One region of the Kitasatospora sp. GAS1066B genome, then DNA from elsewhere that is predicted to be linked to it. Evidence: riboswitches for the same ligand, from Rfam matches in the RefSeq annotation. Region 1 holds a riboswitch; each other region holds the start of a gene.
The links. Region 1 has a riboswitch for thiamine pyrophosphate ahead of thiC (phosphomethylpyrimidine synthase ThiC). Riboswitches for the same ligand answer to the same signal wherever they lie in the genome.

Region 1 (5,315 bases):
ATCGAGCAGAAGTGCGCCGTCTTCGCGGGCTCGGCCGGCAGCGTCTCGTCGTGGAAGGCACGGGCCGTCTCGGGGTCCAGGGCCAGGTTGAACTGGTCCTCCCAGCGGAACTCGAAGCGGGCGTCCGAAAGGGCGTCGTCCCACTGCTGGGCGCCGGGGTGGCCCTTGGCGAGGTCGGCGGCGTGGGCGGCGATCTTGTAGGTGATCACGCCGGTCTTCACGTCGTCGCGGTTGGGCAGGCCCAGGTGCTCCTTGGGCGTGACGTAGCAGAGCATCGCGGTGCCCCACCAGGCGATCATCGCGGCGCCGATGCCCGAGGTGATGTGGTCGTAGCCGGGCGCCACGTCGGTGGTGAGCGGGCCGAGCGTGTAGAACGGGGCCTCGTCGCAGATCTCCTGCTGGAGGTCCATGTTCTCCTTGATCTTGTGCATCGGGACGTGGCCCGGGCCCTCGATCATCACCTGCACGTCGCGCTCGCGCGCGATCCGGCCGAGCTCGCCCAGGGTCCGCAGTTCGGCGAACTGCGCCTCGTCGTTGGCGTCCGCGATCGAGCCGGGGCGCAGGCCGTCACCGAGCGAGAAGGTGACGTCGTAGGCGCGCAGGATGTCGCAGAGTTCCTCGAAGTTGGTGTAGAGGAAGTTCTCCTGATGGTGCGCCAGGCACCAGGCGGCCATGATCGAGCCGCCGCGCGAGACGATGCCGGTCTTGCGACGGGCCGTCAGCGGGACGTACCGCAGCAGCACGCCGGCGTGCACCGTCATGTAGTCGACGCCCTGCTCGCACTGCTCGATGATGGTGTCGCGGTAGACCTCCCAGCTCAGCTCCTCGGCCTTGCCGTCGACCTTCTCCAGTGCCTGGTAGAGCGGCACGGTGCCGATCGGCACGGGGGAGTTGCGCAGGATCCACTCGCGGGTGGTGTGGATGTTGCGGCCGGTGGAGAGGTCCATCACGGTGTCGGCGCCCCAGCGGGTGGCCCAGGTCATCTTCTCCACCTCCTCCTCGATGGAGGAAGTGACCGCGCTGTTGCCGATGTTGGCGTTGATCTTCACCAGGAAGTTGGTGCCGATGATGGCCGGCTCGACCTCGGGGTGGTTCACGTTCAGCGGGATGACGGCCCGGCCACGCGCCACCTCGGCGCGCACGAACTCGGCCTCCAGCCCCTCGCGCAGCGCGATGAACTCCATCTCGGGGGTGATGATCCCCCGCTTGGCGTAGGCGAGTTGGGTGACGGCCACGCCGTCGCGGGCGCGCAGCGGTCGGCGCGGGCGCCCGGGGAAGACGGCGTCCAGGTTGCGCAGGTTCCCGCCGCGCGGCGCGGTGTGCTTGATCCCGTCGTCCTCGGGGCGGGCCTCGCGGCCGTCGTACTCCTCGACGTCGCCGCGCTGGCGGATCCACGGGTCGCGCAGCGGGGGCAGGCCGCGGCGCACGTCGGCCTCGTAGGCGGCGTCGGTGTACGGCCCCGAGGTGTCGTACAGCGGGACGGTGCGGCCGTTGGTGAGCTGGACCTCGCGGTAGGGGACCCGCAGGTCGGGGCGGCTGCCCTCGCGGTAGGCCTTGTGCCAGGCCGGTGTCGGGTAGCCGGTGGACGCGCTGGTCACCGTGGTGCCGGCGGTTTCCGCATCCGGACGTGCGTCATCAAAAACGGTCATCAGACCTTCTACTCCCTACGCCGGCATTACCCGGTCCAGGTTCCTGCGGTCGACGCAGCGGTCGGTCCATGGCCAGGTGACGGCCACGGGCCCTTCAGCGCCCTCTCAGCCCGGTGCTCCGAGCTCCCGTTGGCAGGCGGACTTGCCTGCCCAAAGATGTGCCAACGGTAGCCGGAGCCTCGGGCGGTGGTCCAGTAGGGGGTCGTACAACGCGGAGCGGCCCGGCAGGGGCGCCGATCGGACGGTGCGCCAGACTGGGAGATCGGCAGGACCACGGGAACGCAACGGGGGGAGCGGTCGGATGATCGGCTACACGGGACGGGTGACCGGCAAGGTGGGAACGGGGCTGGTCGGTGAGGTGATGCTGCTGGTGCCGGAGCGTCAGGGCAGCGAAGCCTTCCTCGCCTACCTCGCGCTGCCGGGTGAGCCGTTGCCGGTCGGCACCCAGGTCGTGGTGGTCGAGTACCAGCCACCGCGCACGGTCTACGTGGCCCCCGCCCTGTCCTGAACCGCGGCGACCACGGGAGGTCGGGCGCCACACTGCGTCGCTTTCCGGCCGCCGCCGGCCACGCCGGGTGACGACCTGTGACAGGTGTGTCGGACACGCCGCGTCAGACTTCCCATGTGATCGAAACAGGCGCACAATCTCGACTCGCCACCGCGTTCCGCGCAATCCTGCACAACCGAGCGCAGCCACGGAGCGGTGTGCTCTGAAGGGGGATACGGCCGATGTTGATCGGCACCATCGCGGGGATCGTCGCCGCGGCCATCGTGGTCCTGATCGTGCTCTTCAAGCTGTGCTGGCGGGTCGCCGAGCCGAATGAGGCACTGATCATCTCCGGTTCCAGGCACCGCACCGAGGGGCTCGCCGACGGGCTCGGATTCCGGGTGGTGACCGGGCGGGGGACGCTCGTCACGCCCGGCATCCAGGTGGTCCGCAAGCTCTCGCTCGACCTCAACGAGGCCGACCTGGACGTCGAGTGCGTGACCAGCCAGGGGATTCCGGTCCAGGTCAAGGGTGTGGTGATCTTCAAGGTCGGCGACGACACGGTGTCGATCGCCAACGCCGCACGACGCTTCCTGGACCAGCAGAAGATGATGGGCCAGCGGGTCCACAACGTCTTCGCCGGACACCTGCGCTCCATCGTCGGCGGGCTGACCGTCGAGGAGATGATCCGGGACCGCGAGCGGCTGACCGGTGAGACCCGGGCCGCCTCGGGCACCGAGATGGAGAAGCTCGGTCTGATCATCGACTCGTTGCAGATCCAGGAGATCCTGGACCCCACCGGCTACATCAAGAACCTGGCCGCCCCGCACGCCGCCGCCGTCCAGCGCGATGCCCGCATCGCCGCCGCGGCGGCCGACCGCGAGGCCACCGAGGCGGAGCAGGAGGCTTTCGCCCGCAAGGCCGAGGCGACCCGCAACTCGGGGATCCAGCAGGCTGGTTACCAGGCGGAGATGGATACCGCGGCGGCCCGGGCGCTGCAGGCCGGGCCGCTGGCCCAGGCCGCCTCCCGGCAGGAGGTCGTGGTCCAGGAGACCAAGGTCGCCGAGTTGGAGGGTCACCGCAAGGAGCAGCAGTTGCAGGCCGAGGTGCGCAAGCCGGCCGACGCCCGCGCCTACGAGACCCGCACCAAGGCCGAGGCCGACCGCGACGCGCGGATCTCGGCGGCCGAGGCGCAGGCCCGGGAGACCGAGCTGAAGGCCGCGGCCGAGGCGAACCGGGTGAAGATCGCCGCGCAGGCCGAGGCCGAGGCGACCAAGGCCCGGGGGCTCGCCTCCGCCGAGGCCACCAAGGCAACCGGTCAGGCCGAGGCGGCGGCGGCCGAGGCCAAGGGTCTGGCGACGGCCGAGGCGGCCCGCGCGCTGGGTCTGGCCGAGGCCGAGGCGATCAAGGCCCGGGCGGCCGCGCTGGCCGAGAACCAGGAGGCCGTGGTCGCTCAGCAGTTGGCGGAGAACTGGCCGGAAATCGTCCGGGCGGGCGCCGAGGCCTTCGGCAACGTCGAGCACATGGTGCTGCTCAACGGCGCCGAGGGAATGGGCGAGATGTTCGCCAAGGCGCTCACCATGGGCGGCACCGGCCTCGGGCTGGCGCGCCAGCTGCTCGGCTCGATGAACCCGGCCACCGAGGCGGGGCAGGAGGCCGACCGGCCGGCCAGGCCGGCCGCCGGCACCACCACGCACCCGATCCCGGTCCAGGCCGACCCGGGCGCGTAACCAGGAACCGAGCAGTGGCCCGCTCCGCCCCCGGCGGAGCGGGCCACTGCCGGGTCCGAGCCGGACGGCTCAGACCCGGTACGCCTCGGCCAGCGCCGCGAAGACCCGCTTCGGCCGCCAGCCCAGCCCCGGCCGGGCCTGCGGCGCCTCGGGCGGCAGCAGCGCGACCACGCCGTAGGACCCGAGGTCCAGGTCGTGGCGGGGCTCCTCGCGGTGCGGCGCCCGGTAGTGGGCGAAGGTGAACCAGAAGGCGCTGTCCACGCCCTCCTCCTCGAAGACCGCCAGCAGCTCCCGGAGGTAGCGCACCTGCTCCTCCTCGTCCCGGACCAACTCCTCGGTGACGTAGGGCTGCTCGGCGTCGTCCTCGGTGATCGCCCAGCCCATGGCGCCCCGGTCGCCGGCGCCCTGGTAGGCGCAGCAGCCGAACTCGGTGACCACCACCGGCTTTCCGTGCCGGAACTCGTGCCGCAGCTGCTCCCGGTACCGTCCGGCGTTGTCCGCGTCCCGGTAGGCGTCCACGCCGACCAGGTCGAAGGGGGTCCAGTCGATCCGCTCCCAGACGCCCGAGGCGTAGCTCAGCCGTCCGTGGAAGTGCTCGCGGGCCACCCCGGCGGCCCGGGCCAGGAAGGCGTTGAGCTCGGACCCCACGTTCCCGAGGCTCGCGCGCACCGCCGGATCGGTGCTGCCGAGCGCGGCCAGCCGGGCGCCGAACTCGCCGCCGGGCAGGAACCCGGCGGCGAACAGCGAGAGTTCGCAGCCCAGCACCAGCACCACCTCGGCGCCCAGCGACCGGATGTGCTCGGCCCGGCGGGCGCTGTCCGCGAAGTACGGCAGCAGCTCCTCGGCCGCCAGGTCGCAGGGGAACGGCGCGAACCACACCTCCAGGCCGTACCCGGCGGCGAACTCGGCCGCCAGTTCCATCCGTTCGGGATGGGCGCCGCTGATCCGCACTGCGGTGCAGTGCAACTCCTCGGCGATCACCCGCAGTTCCTCGCGCACCACGGCCGGGTCGAACTCCTCCCGGGAGAGCCCGCCGCCCGGAGCGAAGCCGGTGTCGTAGTTGATGCCCTTGCCGCGCATGCTCTCTCTCCTCGCTCCGGTGTGGTGGTTGGTCAGGCCTGCTCGGTGATGAGCTTCTTCATCCGCTCGGTGCACGGGCCGGAGACCACCGAGGCCAGCCCGATCGCGCCGATCAGGAAGACGGTGGGCAGCCAGACCATGGTGGTCAGCGGCAGGGTGTAGGCGCCGACCACCCGGGCCACGCACTCCAGCATCAGCGCGCCGCCCCAGATCACCGAGTGCCGCAGCGCGTAGCGCCGGAACTCCGCCGACTCGACCCACAGCCGGTCCCAGGCGGCTTCCCGGGCGGGCTTCCCACCGGTCAGGAAGGGGCGCAGGCCCACCGCCATCAGCGGCTTGCCACGCAGCGCGGAGAAGAGGATCCCGACG
Region 2 (5,315 bases), on a different contig from region 1:
GCGGCTTGCCGGTGACGTCGGGTACGGCGATCCGCTCCGGCCCCTTGGAGACGGTCACCTTGACCGCGTCGCTCTTGCGCGCCCGCTGGCCCACTCCGGGATCGCTGCTGATCACCTGGCCCGGCGGCACCGACTCGCTGAACGCCTGGACGAAGTTTCCGCGCAGGCCCACGCCGTCCAGGGTGCTGACGGCCTGCGCCTGGGTCTGGCCGAGCACGCTGGGCACCGTCGCGTAGACGGCGCCGGAGAGCAGGTAGCTGACCCCGGCGACCACCAGCGCGACCACCGCCAGCACCGAGCCCCAGAGCAGCCCGCGCCGGGAGCGCGGCTTGCGCTGGCGGCGCGGCGGCCGGGGCGGCTCGTGGTAGGGCCGGGGCTTGGTGATCATCGAGGGCGGCGGGGCGGTGAAGACGCTGGTCCGCTCCACCACCGGGGCGGCGAGCACCGAGGTCGCGTCGACCGGCGAGAACTGCGGGGCGGGCCGGCTGGCGGCGGGCGGCTCGGCGTCGAGCTGAGCCGGCGTCAGCACGCGCCGCACCCGCTGCAGCGCGGCCAGCAACTCGACCGCGTCCCACGGCCGGCCCTGCGGGTCGCGGGACGTCGCGGCCGCGACGATCGCGTCCAACTCGGGCGCCAGGCCCGGCACCACGAGGGAGGGCGGCGGGACGTCCTCGTGCAGGTGACGGTAGATCACCTGCATCGGGTTGTCCCCGGAGTACGGCTTGCTGCCGGTCAGCAGCTCGTAGAGCATGATGCCGGCCGCGTAGACGTCGACCCGCTGGTCGGTGGCGGCGGACGGCTGGATCTGCTCGGGGGCCAGGTAGGAGACCGTGCCCATGATCACGCCGGGGGTGGTGGTGTCGGTGACCGCGGTGTCCGCGCCGGAGAGCAGCCGGACCAGACCGAAGTCGGCCACCTTGACCAGGCCGCCGTCGGTGATCAGCACGTTCTCCGGCTTGACGTCCCGGTGCACCAGACTGGCCCGGTGCGCGGCGCCCAGCGCGGCCAGCACCGGCTCCAGCACGTCGAGCGCGGCCCGTACGGAGAGCGCGCCGCGGTCGCGCAGCAGGTCGCGCAGCGTCCACCCGGGCACGTACTCCATCGCCAGGAAGACCGAGCCGCCGTCCGCGCCCTGGTCGAAGACGTTGACCACGTTCGGGTGCGACAGCCGGGCGACCGCCTTGGCCTCCCGGATGAAGCGGTCGGTGAATCCGCTGTCGCCGGCCAGCGACGGGTGCATGACCTTGAGCGCCAGCACCCGGTCCAGCCGGGTGTCGGTGCCCCGGTAGACGGTGGCCATGCCGCCCACCGCGATGCGCTCCTCGACCCGGTAGCGCCCGTCCAGCAGCGTCCCGAGCAGGGGGTCGTTCAAGGTCGTGTCCACCAGAGGAGTCTAGGGGCGGTCAGAACACGGTTGGGTGACCTGGCTGTCATGGTTCGTCATCAGTGTGGGCGACGGGGCGTCAGAAGGCGGGCCGCTCCCGGTGGTCGAGCTGCGGGTCCAGGTCGGCCCGGCCTGCCATCGTCGAGGAGGCCTCGGCGTGGAAGCGGCGCGGGATCCGGCCGGCCCGGTAGGCCAGGCGGCCGGCCTCGGCGGCCCGGCGCATCGCGTCCGCCATCAGCACCGGGTCCTGGGCGCGGGTCACCGCGGAGGCCAGCATCACCGCCGAGCAGCCCAGCTCCATGGCCAGCGCCACGTCCGAGGCGGTGCCCGCGCCGGCGTCCAGGATCACCGGGACGCCCGCGCTCTCCACGATCAGCTGGAAGTTGTGCGGATTGCGGATGCCGAGTCCGGAGCCGATCGGCGAGCCCAGCGGCATGATCGCCGCGCAGCCCACGTCCTCCAGCTTGCGGGCCAGCACCGGGTCGTCGTTGGTGTAGGGGAGCACCGTGAAGCCGTCGTCGACCAGGGTCTCGGCGGCGTCCAGCAGTTCGATCGGGTCGGGCAGCAGGGTCCGCTCGTCGGCGATCACCTCCAGCTTCACCCAGCTCGTGCCGAGCGCCTCGCGGGCCAGCCGCGCGGTCAGCACGGCCTCGCCCGCCGTGAAGCAGCCGGCCGTGTTGGGCAGGATCCGGATGCCGTTGCGGACCAGCACGTCGAGCACCGAGCCCTGGGTGTCCGCCTTGACCCGGCGCATCGCCACCGTGGTCAGCTCGGTGCCCGAGATCCGCAGCGCCTGTTCCAGGATCTCCAGGCTCGGGGCGCCGCCGGTGCCCATGATCAGCCGGGAGGTGAAGGTGGTGTCGGCGATCGTCAGACCGTCTTTTTCGTCGACCAGGCGAGTGTCAGCCATCGGAGCGTCAGCCTCCCTGCACGGCGGTGAGGATCTCCACCCGGTCACCGGGCGCGAGCCGGGTACCGGTCCACGCGCCCCGCGGCACCACGGTCTCGTTGACCGCCGCCGCCACGCCGGAGGGTGCCTTGGACAGCTCGGCGACCAGCTCGGCGAGGGTGGCCGACGCCGGCACCTGGCGTGGTGCGCCGTTGACGGTCAGGGGGACGGTCTGGGGAATCGCGCTCATGTCAGGCTCCTGGCGGCGAAGCGGTCGGGGGAGAACGGGGCGGCGAGCTCCGGCACGCTGCCGGTGGTCAGGTACTCGGCCAGCAGGTCACCGGTGACCGCCGTGAGCAGCACGCCGTTGCGGTAGTGGCCGGTGGCGGCCACCAGGCCGGGCAGTGCGGTGGGGCCGAGCAGCGGGGCGTTGTCGGGGGAGCCGGGGCGCAGTCCGGCGCTGGTCTCCACCAGCGGCAGCTCGGTGATCCCGGGGACCAGCTCGTGCGCGTCGCGCAGCAGCTCGTAGACGCCGCCCGCGGTGACCACGGTGTCGTAGCCCTGCTCCTCGGTGGTCGCTCCGATCACCAGCTCGCCGTCCGCGCGCGGCACCAGGTAGAGGTGGCCGCCGCGGACCACCGCGCGCACGTTGCGGGAGAGGAACGGCGCGTAGGCCGGCGGGATCCGCAGCCGCAGGATCTGGCCCTTGATCGGCCGGATCGCGGGTAGCACCCCGGACGGCAGCCCGGGCAGCTGGTGGCTGTGCGCGCCGGCCGCCAGCACGACCTGGTCGGCGAGCAGCCGTTCGCCGGTGCTCAGCCGGGCACCGATCGCGCGATCGCCCTCGACCAGCAGCTCGACGGCCTCGGCCCGGTGCAGCCACACGCCGCCCAGCTCGCAGGCGCGCACGAGGGCGACGGACAGCCGCCGCGGATCCACCTGGTGGTCGCCGCCGACCAGCAGGCCGCCGCGCACCCCCGGGGCCAGCATCGGCTCCAGCCGGCGGGCCTCGCGGCCGGTCAACCAGTCGGACGTCAGGCCCAGGCGCTGGTGGAACGCGTGCAGCTCGCTCAGCTCGGCCTTGTCGTCGGCGTCCAGCGCGACCGCGAGGGTGCCGGTGCCGCGGTAGCCGGTGTCCAGGCCGGTCGCCTGGGAGAGTTCGGCGGTGAAGGCGCCGTACCGCTCGTTGGACGCCATGCCCAGGCGCAGCAGCGGCTCCTCGCCGTACTGCAGCTCGGTGACCGGGGCCAGCATGCCCGCGGCCACCCGCGCCGCGCCGCCGCCCGGGTCCGGGTCCACCACCGCCACCCGCAGCCCGCGCTGCGCGGTGCGCCAGGCGACGGCGAGGCCGATGATGCCGCCGCCGATCACCAGCACGTCGGTCGTCGTGCCGTCCTTGATGCGTGACAAAGGACCGGTTCTCCCTTCGCCGGAATGACCCGGATCAGGTTCGGACGGTCGCGGGCCGCCGCAGCCCGCCTCTCAGCCCGGTGCGCCGGGCTCCCGTGAGGACGCCCCCACCATAACGCCGGGTGACCGGCGGCTGAATGCGGCGATCGCCCCATGGGACGCCGGGGGCCGGTCTAAGGTGGCCGGATGGCAGAGCTGAGGAGCACGGATCGGGTGGTCGTGGTCGGCGCGGGCCTGGCGGGCGCGCAGTGCGTGGTGGCCTTGCGGGAGGGGGGCTGGCGGGGGCCGCTGAGCTTGGTCGGCGCGGAGCCGCACCGCCCCTACGACCGGCCGCCGCTCTCCAAGGACGTGCTGCTCGCCAAGGCCGACCGGACCGCCTTCGACCTGGACTGGGAGGCGCTCGACGTCCGGCTGCTGACCGGCCGCCGGGCCACCGGCCTGACCCCGGGCACGCTGCACACCGAGGCCGGCGACCTGCCGTACGACCGGCTGGTGATCGCCACCGGCGCGGCCCCGATCCGGCTGCCCGGGGACGGCGCGGCCCGGGTGCTGCGGACCATCGACGACTCGCTCGCACTGCGTGCGGTCCTGCGCCCGCAGGCCCACCTGGTGCTGGTGGGGGCCGGCTGGATCGGCGCCGAGACCGCCACCGCCGCCCGCCTGCTCGGCTGCCGGGTCACCGTCCTGGAGGCGGCCGACGCGCCGCTGCCGGGCGCGCTGCCCGTCGAGCTGACCGCGCCGATGCGCGCCTGGTACGCCGAGGCCGGGGTCGAGCTGCGCCTAGGCGCCCGGGTGGACCGGATCGAGCCGGGCGCGGTGCACCTGGCCGGCGGCGAGTCGGTGCCGGCCGACGAGGTGGTGGTCGGGGTCGGCGCCCGCCCGGACACCGGCTGGCTGGCCGGCACCGGTGTCGAGCTGGACGGGGCCGGGGCGATCCGCGTCGACGAGCGGCTGCGCACCTCGCTGCCCGGCGTCTGGGCGGCCGGTGACTGCGCCGGCTACCCGTCGGCCCGGTACGGCGGGCGGGTCACCGTGCAGCACTGGGACCACGCGCTGCACTCGGGCCGCGCGGTGGCCGCTGCGCTGCTGGGGGCCGAGGACCCGTACGACCCGGTGCCGTACTTCTGGTCCGAGCAGTTCGGACGGATGGTGCAGTACGCCGGCCGGCACGGCGCGGGCGACCGGCTGCTCTGGCGCGGCTCGCCGGCCGAGCCGCAGTGGAGCGTCCTCTGGCTGCGCGGGGAGCGCCCGGTGGCGGTGCTGACCGTGGACCGGCCGCGGGACCTGGCCCAGGCGCGGCGGCTGATCGACCAGGGCAAGGCGCTCGATCCCGCGCTGGCCGCCGACCCCGCCGTGCCGCTCAAGTCGGCCCTGCGCTGACGCCCGCCGGACCGGCCGTTGGTGCGCGGTGGCCGTGCGAGGTGGCAGGCTGGTGCCGTGAGTGACGTGAGTGAGAGCGAATCGAAGATCGAAAACCTGGTCCAGGACTGGGTGTACCTGCCCGACATCTCGGAGCGCTGGGGCGTGCTGGTCACCGAGGTCCGCCAGATGGTCAAGGACCGCAAGCTGATCGCGGTGCGCCGTGGCCCGAATCGTTCGTTGCAGGTCCCGGCGGCCTTCATCGAGGACGAC
Region 3 (5,315 bases), on a different contig from region 1:
GGTCCCGGGTCAGCCGCACGTCGCACTCGACCGCGTCGGCCCCCTCGGCCAGCGCCCGCCGGTACGCCGCCAGGGTGTGCTCGGGCAGTGCGGCGGAGGAGCCGCGGTGGGCGACCACCTGGACCGCCGGCGCGGTGTGGGCGGGGTCGGCGGTCCAGAGATCGGGAGTCGTCACAGGCTCACCCTAGAACGAGCCGGTGACGCGGACGCGACGACCGCCCGAACACCGGGTTCCGCAGGTCAGCCGGGTCGGGCGGCACGGCTCGACCCGGTCAGGCGGCACGGCTCAGCCGGGTCAGGCCCAGCGTCGCCAGCCCGGCCACCAGGAAGGAGAAGAGCGAGGCCGAGGTCCACTCCTGCGGGGTGAAGTGCAGCCAGCCCTGCAGGTCCGTCCAGAAGTGCGTCCACTTCCCCGCGTTCTGGGTCGGGGCCAGGAACTGGTAGGTGCAGAAGCCCAGCGCCCAGGGCAGCAGCATCAGCGGCCGGGCCGGCGCCTGCTGGGAGAGGTCCCAGCCGTGCCGTCCGCGCCCGAGGAAGTAGTCGGCGGCCAGCACCGCCAGCAGCGGCACGAAGACCGAGCCGATCAGCCCGAGGAAGGCGTAGTACGCGTTGGTGTACGAGGTGATCTGCAGCGCCAGCACCGTCACCAGCACGCCGAGCCCGCCGGTCAGCAGCCGCCGGTCGACCCGCGGGAACAGGTTGTGCACCGACATCGCGGTCGAGTAGACGTTGGCGAACGACTGGTCCGCCTCGCGCAGCACCAGGACCAGCAGGAAGGCCCAGCCGGCCGTCACCCCGGTGAAGGAGTTCAGCAGGTTGTCGGCGTTGCCGTGCGACTGGAGCAGCGCGATCAGGCCGAGCGCGTAGCACCAGACCTGGGCGATGGTGTAGCCCGAGAAGGTCCCCAGGAAGGCGGCGCGCCCGGTGCGCGAGTGCCGGGTGTAGTCGGCGGCCAGCGGCACGAACGAGATCGAGACCGCGATGATCGCGTCGGTCGCACTGAGGAAGCCGGTCCAGTTGCCGGCCCCCGGGTTCGGCCAGCCCTGCCGGCCCAACTGCACGGTGAAGTAGACCATCGCGACGCCCACCGCGATCGCCACGTACTTGCGCAGCGCGGTGATCGAGCCGAGCGGCCAGATGGTCAGCACGGTGGTCAGCGCCCCGGCCAGCACCACGAAGAGCCAGCGCCAGCCCTGGGTGCCGGCCACCGTCTGGGCGCCGCTGGAGATCACGATCAGCTCGTAGACGCCCCAGCCCACGCACTGCAGGATGTTCAGCACGGTCGGCAGGTACGACAGCCGGGTGCCGAAGAGCCCGCGCAGCACGGCCATGGCCGGTGCGCCGGTCCGAGCGCCGATCAGCGAGGCCACGCTCAGCATCGCGGTGCCGATCACGGTGCCGGCCACGATCGCGGTCATCGCCGCGGTGAACGAGAGCTCGCTGCCGGGCTGCCCGAGCACCGTGGCGGCGCTGGTGAACCCGATCAGGCTGATCCCCAGGTTCGCCCAGAGCGCGAACTGGTCCTTGAAGCCGAGGGTGCGCGGCGGCGCGGTGTCCAGCACCAGCGGCGCCTCGGCGCGGCCGCCGTCCGCGGGCCGATCGAGCAGAGCGGTCGAAGCAGGGGAAGGCGAATCAGCCGTCATGGCACAGACTCCCTACGCCGGCATTACCCGGACAGGTTCCGGCGGTCTGCGCTCCCTCGGCCGCACCGGCGTCATCGCCATGGCGTACGGTCGACCAGCGCACTCTCAGCCTGGTGGGTCCAAGCTCCCGCGTGTCGATGTTAAGAAGCGACAGGGTAGCCCGGGGCTCGGCTCACGCCAAGGCGGGACAGCGCACCGTCCGGATCGCGGGACGCCGTCGGGGAGGCCGTCCGGGTGTCGCGAGTAGGGCGAACGGGGGCTGTTCGGTCTGTCTAAGGATTCTTACCAGTTCTTCAGGCGGCCCCTTACGGCAACCAGATCGGGCATAGGAAAAACTAGGGGCCAACGTCCCTGTCAGCTATGGAGGTCGTCCGTGAGCACCGAGCACGAGAGTGGTTCCACCGGTCCGCAGGGGGAGCAGCTCTCCACCGGGCACGGCGAGCCGGGGGGGACTTCGACGGTCGGTGACACTCCGACAGCGAGCGAGCCGACGGCGCAGCTTCCCGTGGTGAGCGACAGCGCGAGCGAGCCCGCGGGCCGCCAGCCGGTGGCGCCGGCCCAGCCGACCCTGGCGCTGCACAAGGTGCCCGCGCCGGAGGAGGCCCCCGCGGCCGCACCCGCCGCCGAGCCCACCGTCATCGACGCGCCGCCGGCCCCGTCCTACCTGGACGCGCCGCCGCCGGTGCTCTCGACCCCCGCGGTCGAGCCGCCCCGCAACCCGTACGCGGCCCCGGCCGCCCCGCCCGTCGCCCCCCTCACCGCTCCCGTGGCGGGCGCAGCGCCGATCACCCCCGGCGGGCCGGCCGCCGCCCCGCAGGGCGAGCCGCACCCGTTCGGTACCGGCACCCCGCACGGCGACAGCTGGTCGGCCCCCCAGCAGGGCTACCCCGCAGGTCCGGACTACACCGCAGGTCAGGACTACTCGGGCGGTGCCGGCTACCCGGGTGGCCCCGGCTACCCCGGCGAGTACCCCGGCGGCTTCGCGCCGGCGCCCGCGCCGCGCAAGAAGGGCAAGGGCAGCCTGGTCGCGCTGATCGCCGCCGTCGCCCTGGTGGCGGGCATCGCGGGCGGCGTGACCGGTGCCGCGCTCAAGGGCGGCAACTCGGGTTCGGCCGTCACCAGCGGCAACAGCCGCAACAGCACCACGACCACCACCGCCGACAACACCGCCGCGATCAACCGGGCCCCCGACTCGGTGGCCGGCATCGCGAACGCGGCGCTGCCGAGCACCGTCACCATCAAGGCCGAGGGCAGCACCGAGTCCGGTACCGGCACCGGGTTCATCTTCGACACCCAGGGCCACATCCTGACCAACAACCACGTGGTCGCCCCGGCGGCCAACGGTGGCAAGCTGACCGTCAAGTTCTCGGACGGCAACAGCTACCCGGCCTCGGTGGTCGGCAAGGCCTCGGGCTACGACCTCGCGGTGATCAAGCTGGACGCCCAGCCGAGCGAGAAGCTGACCCCGCTCCCGCTGGGCGACTCCGACAAGGTCGCGGTCGGCGACGCGGCGATCGCCATCGGCGCGCCGTACGACCTGGAGAGCACCGTCACCTCCGGCATCATCAGCGCCAAGAACCGCCCGGTCGCCTCCGGCGACCAGGCCAGCACCCAGACCTCCTACATGAACGCGCTGCAGACCGACGCCTCGATCAACCCGGGCAACTCCGGCGGCCCGCTGCTCAACGCGAGCGGCCAGGTGGTCGGGATCGACTCGGCGATCCAGTCCAACTCCAGCGGCAGCGGTCAGGCCGGCAGCATCGGACTGGGCTTCGCGATCCCGATCAACCAGGCCAAGCGGGTGGCCCAGATGCTGATCACCACCGGCACCCCGGTCTACGCGACCCTCGGCGTGCTGCGCAACGACGACTACAGCGGCGACGGCGCGCAGATCATGACCTCCCCGGTCCAGGGCACCGCACCGGTCACCGCGGGCGGCCCGGCCGACCAGGCCGGCCTCAAGCCCGGCGACGTGATCACCAAGCTCGGCGGCGAGATCATCGACAACGGCCCGGCCCTGGTCAGCGCCATCTGGACGCACGCCCCCGGCGACAAGGTCGACGTCGACTACACCCGCAACGGCACTCCCGGCCACACCACCGTCACCCTGGGCAGCCGCTCCGGCGACCAGAACTCCTGACCCACCCGCACCACGAACCGGTGCACCGAACCCTCGTGGACCCGTTAGGCTGACCTCCGCTTGGAGAACTGCCCGAGCGGCCTAAGGGAACAGTCTTGAAAACTGTCGTGCGGTGACCCCGCACCGTGGGTTCGAATCCCACGTTCTCCGCCACGGACCGGCCCCTGACCAGCGAAAGCGGTCGGGGGCCGAGGTCTTTCCAGATCTTCAGCTGGTCTTCAGCTTGGCCTGGCAGGGTAGGGCGCATGACGACTGCTCAACTGCGGCCGAGCGAGCCGGTCGCCACCGCCGGGCGCCTGCTGAGCAAGGTGCCCGAGGTCACGGCGCTGTTCTGGGTCACCAAGGTGCTCACCACCGGCATGGGCGAGGACGCTTCGGACTACCTGGTCCGCACGCTGAATCCGATCCCGGCCGTCGGGCTGGGCGGGGTGCTGCTGCTGGCGGCGCTGGCCGTGCAGTTCCGGGCGAAGCGGTACGTCCCGTGGGTGTACTGGCTGGCGGTCACCATGGTGAGCGTCTTCGGGACGATGGCGGCCGATGTGCTGCACGTCGGGTTCGGGGTGCCGTACCTCGTCTCGGCGCCCGGCTTCCTGGTCGCGCTGCTGGTGATCTTCGCCTGGTGGCGCAAGAGCGAGGGGACGCTGTCGATCCACAGCGTGCGCACGCCCAAGCGCGAGTTCTTCTACTGGGCGGCCGTGCTGGCCACCTTCGCGCTGGGCACGGCGGTGGGTGACCTGACGGCCTCCACCGGCGGGTTCGGCTACTTCTCCTCCGGCGTGGTCTTCGCCGTCGCGATCACGCTGCCCGCGCTGGCGCACTGGAAGCTGCGGCTCAACGCGGTGCTCGCCTTCTGGCTCGCCTACATCCTGACCCGGCCGCTGGGCGCCTCGTTCGCCGACTGGATGGGCGCCGACCGCAGCCACCACGGTCTGGGCTGGGGCTTCGGACCGGTGAGCCTGGTGCTCACCGCGCTGATCGCGGTGCTGGTGGGTGTGCTGACGGTGCAGGGACGGCAGAGCGGGCGCCGGCGCCACGCCGGCTGACGGTACGTCACACTGGCCTCCTCCGAGGACGAGGAGAGGGCCAGTGATGAGCGAGCTGATGGACCGCCTGCGGGCGGGGCTGCCCGAGGCGGCGGTGGTCGTCGATCCGGCGGTGACCGCCGCCTACCGGCATGACATGGCCGGCTTCTGCGAGGCCGGCGAGCCGGCCGTGCTGGTCTTCCCGAGCACGGTCGAACAGGTCCAGCACGTCCTGCGCACCGCGACCGAGCTGCGCGTCCCGGTGGTCCCGCAGGGGGCCAGGACGGGGTTGTCCGGCGGGGCGAACGCGGTGGCGGGCTGCATCCTGCTGTCGCTGCTGAAGATGGACCGGATCCTGGAGCTGGACCCGGTCGACCGGATCGCGGTGGTCGAGCCCGGGGTGGTCAACGCCGCGCTCTCCCGGGCCGCCGAGGAGCTCGGCCTGGCCTACCCGCCGGACCCGTCCAGCTGGGAGTCCTGCACCATCGGCGGCAACATCGGCACCGGCGC

Region 2: linked by a shared signal. The riboswitch ahead of thiO (glycine oxidase ThiO) and the one ahead of thiC (phosphomethylpyrimidine synthase ThiC) in region 1 are both predicted to bind thiamine pyrophosphate.
Region 3: linked by a shared signal. The riboswitch ahead of ABH937_RS17240 (cytosine permease) and the one ahead of thiC (phosphomethylpyrimidine synthase ThiC) in region 1 are both predicted to bind thiamine pyrophosphate.

Annotation. Positions count from the first base shown of each region.
Region 1 is NZ_JBGCCO010000003.1:76,198-81,512, reverse strand. It holds gene thiC (phosphomethylpyrimidine synthase ThiC) at 1-1,649, opposite strand, end outside; TPP riboswitch at 1,644-1,789, opposite strand; gene ABH937_RS03745 (hypothetical protein) at 1,951-2,157, shown strand; gene ABH937_RS03740 (flotillin family protein) at 2,379-3,866, shown strand; gene ABH937_RS03735 (hypothetical protein) at 3,936-4,946, opposite strand; gene ABH937_RS03730 (VC0807 family protein) at 4,979-5,315, opposite strand, start outside.
Region 2 is NZ_JBGCCO010000017.1:68,908-74,222, reverse strand. It holds gene pknB (Stk1 family PASTA domain-containing Ser/Thr kinase) at 1-1,384, opposite strand, end outside; gene ABH937_RS20240 (thiazole synthase) at 1,464-2,294, opposite strand; gene thiS (sulfur carrier protein ThiS) at 2,302-2,523, opposite strand; gene thiO (glycine oxidase ThiO) at 2,520-3,683, opposite strand; TPP riboswitch at 3,678-3,790, opposite strand; gene ABH937_RS20225 (NAD(P)/FAD-dependent oxidoreductase) at 3,870-5,063, shown strand; gene ABH937_RS20220 (Rv2175c family DNA-binding protein) at 5,130-5,315, shown strand, end outside.
Region 3 is NZ_JBGCCO010000013.1:181,275-186,589, reverse strand. It holds gene ABH937_RS17245 (glycerophosphodiester phosphodiesterase family protein) at 1-175, opposite strand, end outside; gene ABH937_RS17240 (cytosine permease) at 273-1,643, opposite strand; TPP riboswitch at 1,638-1,784, opposite strand; gene ABH937_RS17235 (trypsin-like peptidase domain-containing protein) at 2,017-3,783, shown strand; tRNA gene ABH937_RS17230 (tRNA-Ser) at 3,846-3,936, shown strand; gene ABH937_RS17225 (hypothetical protein) at 4,029-4,826, shown strand; gene ABH937_RS17220 (FAD-binding oxidoreductase) at 4,873-5,315, shown strand, end outside.